Regions from separate parts of the Herbaspirillum sp. C7C8 genome, predicted to be linked through region 1. Evidence: predicted binding sites of a transcription regulator. Region 1 holds the regulator's gene; the other holds the start of a gene.
The links. The regulator sigma-54, encoded in region 1, starts transcription at its own class of promoters, with help from an activator protein. The targets are predictions, from matches to a motif close to TGGCANGNAANCTGCTTT.
Positions count from the first base shown of each region.

Region 1 (4,409 bases):
CGCTGGTCGTTCGCGGCCTGAAGAAAAGTTACGGCGCGCGCCAGGTGGTGCGCGATGTCTCGATGGAAGTGCGCAGCGGCGAAGTGGTCGGCCTGCTCGGCCCCAATGGTGCCGGCAAGACCACCTCGTTCTACATGATCGTGGGGCTGGTACCCTCCGATGGCGGCGAGATCGACCTGGATGGCGCGCCCATTTCGCGCATGCCCATTCACAAGCGCGCCACCATGGGCCTATCCTACCTGCCGCAGGAAGCCTCGGTGTTTCGCAAGCTGACGGTGGAAGACAACATCCGCGCCGTGCTGGAGCTGCGCCAGGAAGACGGCAAGCCGCTCTCGCGCGATGAAATCGAGGGCCGCCTCAACAACCTGCTGCACGAACTGCAGATCGAAAAGCTGCGCGAAAGCCAGGCCCTGTCACTGTCGGGCGGTGAGCGCCGACGCGTCGAGATCGCTCGCGCGCTGGCCACCGATCCGCGCTTCGTGCTGCTCGATGAACCGTTTGCCGGTATCGACCCGATTGCGGTGATCGAGATCCAGCGTATCGTGCGCTTCCTCAAGGAGCGTGGCATCGGCGTGCTCATCACCGACCACAACGTGCGCGAGACGCTGGGCATCTGCGATCGCGCCTACATCATCAACCAGGGCACGGTGCTGGCCAGCGGCAATCCGGAAGAGATCATTGCCAACGAGTCGGTACGCCGCGTCTATCTGGGCGAGCACTTCCGCATGTAAGCAGCACAGTCGCCCTACGTATCGAGCATCACCGACACCCAGGCATCACGCAACGACAGGCACAGCAACCCGCGGGCCACGCCGCTTTCAGAAAGACAGATGAAACAGTCGCTCCAGTTACGTACCTCGCAGCACCTCGCATTGACGCCGCAACTGCAGCAGTCGATCAGGCTGCTGCAACTGTCGACGCTGGAACTGCACCAGGAACTGGAACAGATCCTCTCCGACAATCCCCTGCTGGAGCGTCTCGATGACGCTCTCGACAATTCGGTGCGTCTGCTGGCCGACGGTGCCGTCTCCAGTTCGCCTTCCAGTGGCGTGGCCGACACCCCTCATGAAAACAGCGGCGAAGCGACGCCCGCTGCCAGCGATGGCGATTCCAGCTTCGAGTACCAGGACAACAATCCGGACACCGGTGTCACCGGTGATGCCGACTGGAGCTTCGATGACGTCGCCCGCAGCGGCAAGTCACCCGATGACGACGATGCCCGCCCGCAGCTGGAAGCCCATGAACTGACCCTGCGCGAACACCTGCTGGAACAGATCCGCGTGACTGCGCGCACCCTGCGCGATCGTGCGCTGCTGGAACTGCTCACCGATGCGCTCGACGAGAGCGGCTATCTGGAAGAACCGCTGGAAGACATCCTCGCGCGCCTGCCTGAAGAGCTGGGTATCGACATGGAAGAGCTGTCGATTTCGCTCAAGCTGCTGCAGAGCCTGGACCCGGCCGGCGTGGGCGCGCGCAGTGCCGGCGAATGCCTGGCCTTGCAGATCCGCCGCCTGCCCAAGATCCCCTTTGTCACGCGCAAGCTGGCGCTGAGGATCGTTGAGGATTACCTGCCGCTGTTCGCCCAGCGCGACTTCAACAAGATCAAGAAGGCTCTCGATTGTGATGACGAAGACCTGCGTGAAGCCCAGGCCGTGATCCGCCAGTGCCGTCCGCATCCGGGTGCCGAATTCGCGCGTGACGCCTCGGACTACGTGGTGCCGGACGTGATTGTCAAGCAGACAAAGAACGGCTGGCAGGTCATGCTCAACCATGAGGTCATGCCCAAGCTGCGCGTCAATGCGATGTACGCCAGTGCCTTGAAGCAGGCCAAGGGCGAAGGTTCGCTGTCCTCGCAGTTGCAGGAAGCCAAGTGGCTCATCAAGAACATGCGGCAACGTTTCGATACAATTTTGCGCGTCGCGCAGGCTATTGTGGAACGTCAAAGAAACTTCTTTTCCCATGGTGCAGTGGCCATGCGCCCCCTTGTGCTGCGTGAAATTGCTGATACACTGGGTCTACACGAGAGCACCATCTCTCGCGTGACGACTCAGAAATACATGCTCACTCCGCATGGTATGTTTGAGTTGAAATACTTCTTCGGTAGCCACGTCGCGACTGAAACCGGAGGCGAAGCTTCCTCCACCGCGATACGGGCGCTGATCAAACAGTTGATAGGAGCCGAAAACCCGCAGACCCCATTATCCGATAGCAAGATTGCGGATATGCTGGCAGAACAAGGCATGGTGGTCGCGCGACGCACAGTCGCCAAATACCGCGAAGTGTTGAAGATTCCGCCAGTCAATCTCCGCAAGTCCCTCTGAGTTTTTCCTCAGTTTTTCTGCAGTACCGTTGCTGTGTTCAGGCAAGCATCCCGACTGATGCCCACGCCATCCGACACGAAGACCGTGCCCGTGGTACAGCTGCAGCAGGATCGATTGCACGAACCTCCAGTGACTTCACGATAGGAGTCTTGTATGAATCTGACCATCAGTGGACACCACCTCGAACTGACCCCCGCCATCCGGGAATACGTGCAAAGCAAGCTCTCGCGTATCAAGCGCCATTTCGACAACGTGATCGACGTCAGCGTGATCCTGAGCGTAGATAAACTCACAGAAAAGGAAAAGCGCCAAAAAGCGGAAATCAACGTCCACATCAAGGGGAAGGATCTACATGCGGAAAGCATCGCACACGACCTCTACGCTGCCATTGACACCCTGATCGACAAGCTCGATCGCCAGGTCATCAAGCACAAGGACAAGTTGCAGGAGCATCACTCCATTGCCAAGCGCCTGCCGGACGACACGCCCGAGGATGCGGTAGCCGGAGCGGCATAAGCCAGGACACCAACGGCAAGCCACCTCGCAGCCTGCAGGGCTGCTGAGAAAGCCAGCCGGATTTCACGAGGAAGGGGCGCGCAAGCGCCCTTTTTCATTGGGGCCACAGCATCGGCGATGCCTGTGAAAAACATATAAATCATTACGCCGGGCAACTTCCCGGCAAAACCGCAGTGAACATTGTTCATCGCTCTGCTTGAATGTCTTGCGCAGCACCCTCATCTGCTGCCCAGAAGAAACTGCATACGATATAAATCATTTCCCTGATGCAATTTCCCGCCGGCTCAGACGGACGAATGGCGTGCTGCCGATTTCAACGCGCCTGCCGGCTTTTCCCTATAATGTCGGGCAATCCCATTTTTAAAGGCACAGCCATGAGCGACGTCCAATCCTGGATCAAAGAAACCGTGACCCAAAACCCTGTGGTGCTGTTCATGAAGGGCACCGCGCAGTTCCCGCAATGCGGCTTTTCCGGCAAGGCCATCCAGCTGCTCAAGGCCAGCGGCGCCGAGAACATCGTCACCGTCAACGTGCTGGAAAGCCCCGACGTGCGCCAGGGCATCAAGGAATACTCGAACTGGCCGACCATTCCCCAGCTGTACGTGAAGGGCGAATTCGTCGGTGGCTCCGACATCATGAGCGAGATGTACGCCTCGGGCGAGCTGCAGACCCTGATCAAGGGCTGAGTCTGCCCTGCCCCGTAGAGCGCGCATGAGTGCTTCTTCCAGTCAGCCCCGCCAGCGCCTGATCGTTGCGATCACCGGGGCCACCGGGGCCATCTATGGTGTCCGGCTGCTGGAACACCTGCGCAAGCATGGTCAGGTGGAGACGCATCTGATGGTCTCCGAAGCCGGCGTGCTCAATCTGCACCAGGAACTGGACATGCGGCGCAAGGATGTGGAAGCGCTGGCCGATGTGGTGCACAACGTGCGCGATGTCGGCGCGTGCATCGCCAGTGGCTCGTTCGCCTCTGCCGGCATGGTGGTGGCGCCCTGTTCGATGAAGACCCTGGCCGCCGTGGCGCATGGCCTCTCCGACAATCTCATCACCCGTGCAGCCGATGTGGTGCTCAAGGAACGCCGCCGACTGGTGCTGATGGTGCGCGAGACCCCGTTCAATCTGGCCCATCTGCGCAACATGACCTCAGTCACGGAAATGGGCGGCGTGATCTTCCCGCCCCTGCCCGGCTTCTACCAGCGCCCTGCGTCCATGGAAGAAATGGTGGATCACACCCTGGGGCGCGTGCTGGACATGTTCGGGATTGCCATGCAGTTGACGCCGGAGTGGCAGGGCATGAAGGGTAATCCGGGCTGACGTTCTTCGTGTCCCGCAACATCTCTTCCGACGCCGGATTGCAAATATCTCAGATTGGCGTGGGTCCTGCGCTGATCATCGGCTAGAGGATCAAGCCTTTCAGCGCTTCAGAAAAATGGCCGCAGCTCATCACTGCGGCCATTTCTTCATTTCGGAACAAACAAGGGCCATCAACCCCGCCCGATATAGGGCATCTTGGTCGCCATCACGGTCATGAACTGCACATTGGCCTCCAGCGGCAGGCTGTCCATGTAGAGG
Region 1 is NZ_JABXGG010000011.1:105,121-109,529, reverse strand. It holds gene lptB (LPS export ABC transporter ATP-binding protein) at 1-731, shown strand, start outside; gene HWE01_RS14395 (RNA polymerase factor sigma-54) at 831-2,321, shown strand; gene hpf (ribosome hibernation-promoting factor, HPF/YfiA family) at 2,475-2,837, shown strand; gene grxD (Grx4 family monothiol glutaredoxin) at 3,212-3,523, shown strand; gene HWE01_RS14380 (UbiX family flavin prenyltransferase) at 3,549-4,151, shown strand; gene HWE01_RS14375 (SDR family oxidoreductase) at 4,322-4,409, opposite strand, start outside.

Region 2 (4,409 bases), on a different contig from region 1:
TCCTTGCGGATATTGGCCAGCGCCAGATCCGCCACGCCATCGCGTATCCAATAAGTTGCCAGGGTCGAGGTAACCGGTGAAGCCATCACCGTCGTCGCACGCAGTGCCGCCGTCAGGCGCGCCGCCGAGGCGGCATCGGGCGCCACCATATAAGCGATGCGCAAACCGGCCCCCACGGTCTTGGCCAGTCCGGTGACATAGTAGGTCAGCTCGCTGCCCATGCTGGCAATGGCCGGCGGTGCTGCACGCGGCAGGAAGCCATAGGCATCATCCTCGATGATGGCCACTTCATAGTGACGGGCGATCTCCACCAGCGCCTGGCGGCGCGATACCGAAGTCGTGCAGGTGGTCGGATTGAGCAGGGTGGGATTGCAATACAGCGCTTTCGGCGCATATTGCGCACAGGCCCCGGCAAAGGCCACCGCATCAATGCCCTCATTGTCCATCGGCAAGCCAACCAGCTTGATGTTGAGATGCCCGGCCAGGGCGCGCAGGCCGGGGTAGGTCACGTCCTCGCAACAGAGCACTCCGCCAGGTCCGACCAGCATGGTCAGGATGGCCAGCAGCGCACATTGCGCCCCCGGCGTCACCAGCACCCGTTCCGGTTCCACCACCAGCCCGCGCCGGCGCAGCCACAGCGCACCGGCTTCGCGATCCTCGGGCGAACCACCGAAATCCTGATAACGCATCAGGTCGCGCAGGCGTGCATTGACCTTGTTCCAGCCCGACTGCATCAACTCCATCAGCTCCGGCGAATCCGGCTCGGGCGGCATGTTCATCGACATGTCGACGTTGGGGCGGCCTTCAGTCAGGCGCGGGATGCGCGGGCGGCGCTTGCCGCAGACGAAGGTGCCGCGTCCCACCACCGAATCCACCAGTCCGCGCCGATGCGCTTCCGTATAGGCGCGCGCGACCGTGGTGAAGTCCAGGTCCAGCACCTCGGCCAGCTTGCGCTGCGGCGGTAGCCGCTGCTCGGGCTGCAGGTGGCCGGTGGCGACGTCCTCGGCAATCGCATTGGCGATGGCCAGATAAAGCGGGCCGCCACCTTTCTTCAATTTGGGAACCCACATGGCGCTGTTCTTGGTCATGGCAACTTCCTCGTTTCCTGACTTCAATATTGACCGTATCGACTGGTGTCATTGAATGCAATTTGCATTCCATCCAATCTCTGCCGTACAGGTACAAAATTGCACCGTCTTGCATCATCCGCGCGCAGCGCTCTGCACCAACTCAAGACGCGCCGCAACGCCAGAGTGCACAAGGGTTTGCGCGATGCTGTCCGATTGTATGGAGCGATTGAATGGATTGCTTCACATGGCCCAAAAACCATGCTGCAAGCACCGATTCGGCAAGCCGCGCAGATGCTGGATTCCATTCTGTGAGGGGAGGATTGACGGGATTTTTATGCAGTCAATTCGCACATTGACGGGGTGTTGGTGGCATGACTGATGCCTTCAATTCCAGTGTCGCGGCGAACTCGCCGGACCACTTCCCCAAGTGCAGACCAACAGCAATCGAGAGGAGTATCACCATGCCCGCAGTCACCAAAGCAGCCCACGCCCCCGGCGATTTCCTGGTGGATTATGAAGAGAAGGTGTTCGAAGACGTCAAAGCCCAGCCGGGAGAAAAAGCGCTGGTGACCTTCCATACGGTGGCCTTCGAAGGCTCGATCGGTTTCGTCAACCTGCTGCAGGCAACCCGCTTGAAGCGCAAGGGTTTCGAGACCTCCATCCTGCTCTATGGTCCCGGCGTGACGCTGGGCGTGCAGCGCGGTTTCCCCACGCTGGGGGACGAAGCCTTCCCCGGTCACCAGAACTTCAACAAGCAGATCGTCAAGTTCATGGAAGAGGGCGGCAAGGTCTACGCCTGCCGCTTCGCCCTGCAGGCGCTGTACGGCCACGGCGAGCCCTCGCTGATTCCCGGCATCCGCCCCATCAATCCGCTGGACGTGCTCGACCTGGTGCTGCTGCATCGTCGCGACAACGCCTTCATCCTCGATACCTGGACCCTGTAATGGAAAGGGGCGGCACATGAGCATCCACAAGAGAACGGTACGGGCGGCGGCGGTGCAGATCGCGCCCGACCTCGACAGCGAGCTCGGTACCATGGCCAAGGTATGCCAGGCCATTGCCGAGGCTGCCAGACAAGGCGCGCAACTGGTGGTGTTTCCGGAAACCTTCGTTCCTTACTATCCGTACTTCTCGTTCGTGCGGCCGCCCTTTGCGTCAGGTCCGGAACACCTGCTGCTCTACGAGCGTGCGGTGACGGTGCCCGGCCCCGTAACTCAGGCGGTGTCAGAAGCGGCACGCGCGCATGGCACGGTGGTGGTGCTGGGCGTCAACGAACGCGACCACGGCACGCTCTACAACACGCAACTGGTCTTCGATGCCGACGGCGAGCTGGTGCTGAAACGCCGCAAGATCACGCCGACCTATCACGAGCGCATGATCTGGGGGCAGGGCGATGCCAGCGGCCTGAAGGTGGTGCCTACCGCCGTGGGGCGCCTGGGGGCGCTGGCCTGCTGGGAACACTACAACCCGCTGGCGCGCTACAGCCTCATGGCCCAGCACGAAGAAATCCATTGCGCCCAGTTCCCCGGTTCCATGGTGGGGCAGATCTTCGCTGACCAGATGGAGGTCACCATCCGCCATCACGCACTGGAGTCGGGCTGCTTCGTCATCAATGCCACCGGCTGGCTGACCGATGAACAGATCGCCGCCATCGAGCCCGATCCCAAGGCACAGAAGGCGCTGCGCGGTGGCTGCTGTACCGCCATCGTCTCGCCGGAAGGCAAGCTGCTGGCCGAGCCCCTGCGCAGCGGCGAAGGCATCCTGGTGGCCGACCTGGACATGGAACTGGTCACCAAGCGCAAGCGCATGATGGATTCGGTCGGCCACTATGCGCGCCCCGAACTGCTGCACCTGGTGATCGATGATCGCCGTACTTCTCCCATGTCCTCGCTGTTCCCGGCGGAACAGCCTGCTCCTGTCACTCATCCTTCCGCGAGGTCCCATCATGCAGACAGCCGTCATCCAGTTGCATCCCCAGCGTCCGAGCCGCAAGGCCCCCATGGAGTTGATCTCGGAACTGCAATCCTTAGGGCTGCGTCTTGACGATCCCGGCGCCGGTGCACAGAGCCGGCGAGGCGGGGCCGGGCCGTCGGATCACAAGGCAGTCACCGTCGATGGTCATACCGTGATGATCCCGGTCCACACGGCCGGTGCCTGGTCCTCGCCCTACGTGGCGACCCAGCCCGGCGCGGATGGCGCCTCGCGCATCCTGCGCGATGGCGTGGAGGTGGGCGTGGTGTCCTTCCCGCGCCAGCCGCGCTTCTACAAGATGCAGACCTTCGACGGCATCCCCTACGGCAAGATCGCTACCCTGCACGGCGCCGACGTGCTGGCCACCACTATCCTGCAAAGCTGCATCCGCTATGAGAGCCGCCGCAAGTCCTGCCAGTTCTGCGCCATCGGGCAGTCGCTCGCGGCCGGCCGCACCATCCTGCGCAAGACCCCCGAGCAACTCGGTGAAGTGGCGCGCGCGGCAGTGTTGCTGGATGGCGTCAGGCACATGGTCATGACCACCGGCACGCCCAATGCCACGGACCGGGGCGCGCAGATCCTGTGCGAAAGCGCCTTCGGTGTGAAGTCGGCGGTGAACCTCCCCATCCAGGGACAGTGCGAGCCGCCCGACGACGATGCCTGGTTCCGGCGCATGCACGATGCCGGCATCGATACGCTGGGCATGCACCTGGAGGCGGTCACGCCCGAGGTGCGCCAGCGCATCATGCCGGGCAAGGCCACCGTGCCGGTGCAACGCTACATGGACGCCTTTGCTGCCGCCGTCGAGGTCTTCGGGCGTGGCCAGGTCAGCACCTACATCCTGGCCGGCCTGGGCGACAGCGACGAGGCCATCCTGCGCATGAGCGAGCAGTTGATCGCGCTGGGCGTCTATCCCTTCGTGGTGCCCTTCGTACCCATCTCGGGCACGCCGTTAGAAGACCATCCTTCCCCCGATGCCGCCGCCATGCGCCGCCTGCTCGCACCGCTGGCAGAGATGCTGGAGAACGCCGGCATGCGCTCAGGCGATGCCAAGGCAGGTTGCGGCAAGTGCGGCGCCTGTTCATCTCTGTCTGCGTTCGAAAGGAAATGACATGAGCGACGTAGCCGAAAAAAACGCACTGGCACAGGAAGTTCAGGCCCGCGGCGTGCGCATCAAGCTGGCGCTGGACCGGTGGGAGCGCGAAGAAGCACGTCGCTTGCGCCGTGACGTTTTCTGCACCGAGCAGGGGGTCTTCCGCGACGATGATACCGATGCCATCGATGACATTGCCATGCCCATTGTGGCCGTGCTGGAACACGATGACGGTTGTCGTGAAGTCGTAGGAACGGTGCGCATCCACGAATCTG
Region 2 is NZ_JABXGG010000012.1:1,240-5,648, forward strand. It holds gene HWE01_RS14740 (aminotransferase-like domain-containing protein) at 1-1,088, opposite strand, end outside; gene HWE01_RS14745 (MSMEG_0572/Sll0783 family nitrogen starvation response protein) at 1,532-2,014, shown strand; gene HWE01_RS14750 (Nit6803 family nitrilase) at 2,031-3,113, shown strand; gene HWE01_RS14755 (MSMEG_0568 family radical SAM protein) at 3,070-4,152, shown strand; gene HWE01_RS14760 (MSMEG_0567/Sll0786 family nitrogen starvation N-acetyltransferase) at 4,154-4,409, shown strand, end outside.
Region 2: HWE01_RS14745 (MSMEG_0572/Sll0783 family nitrogen starvation response protein) is a predicted target of sigma-54. The motif match lies at 1,438-1,455, and genes of this name have one in related genera.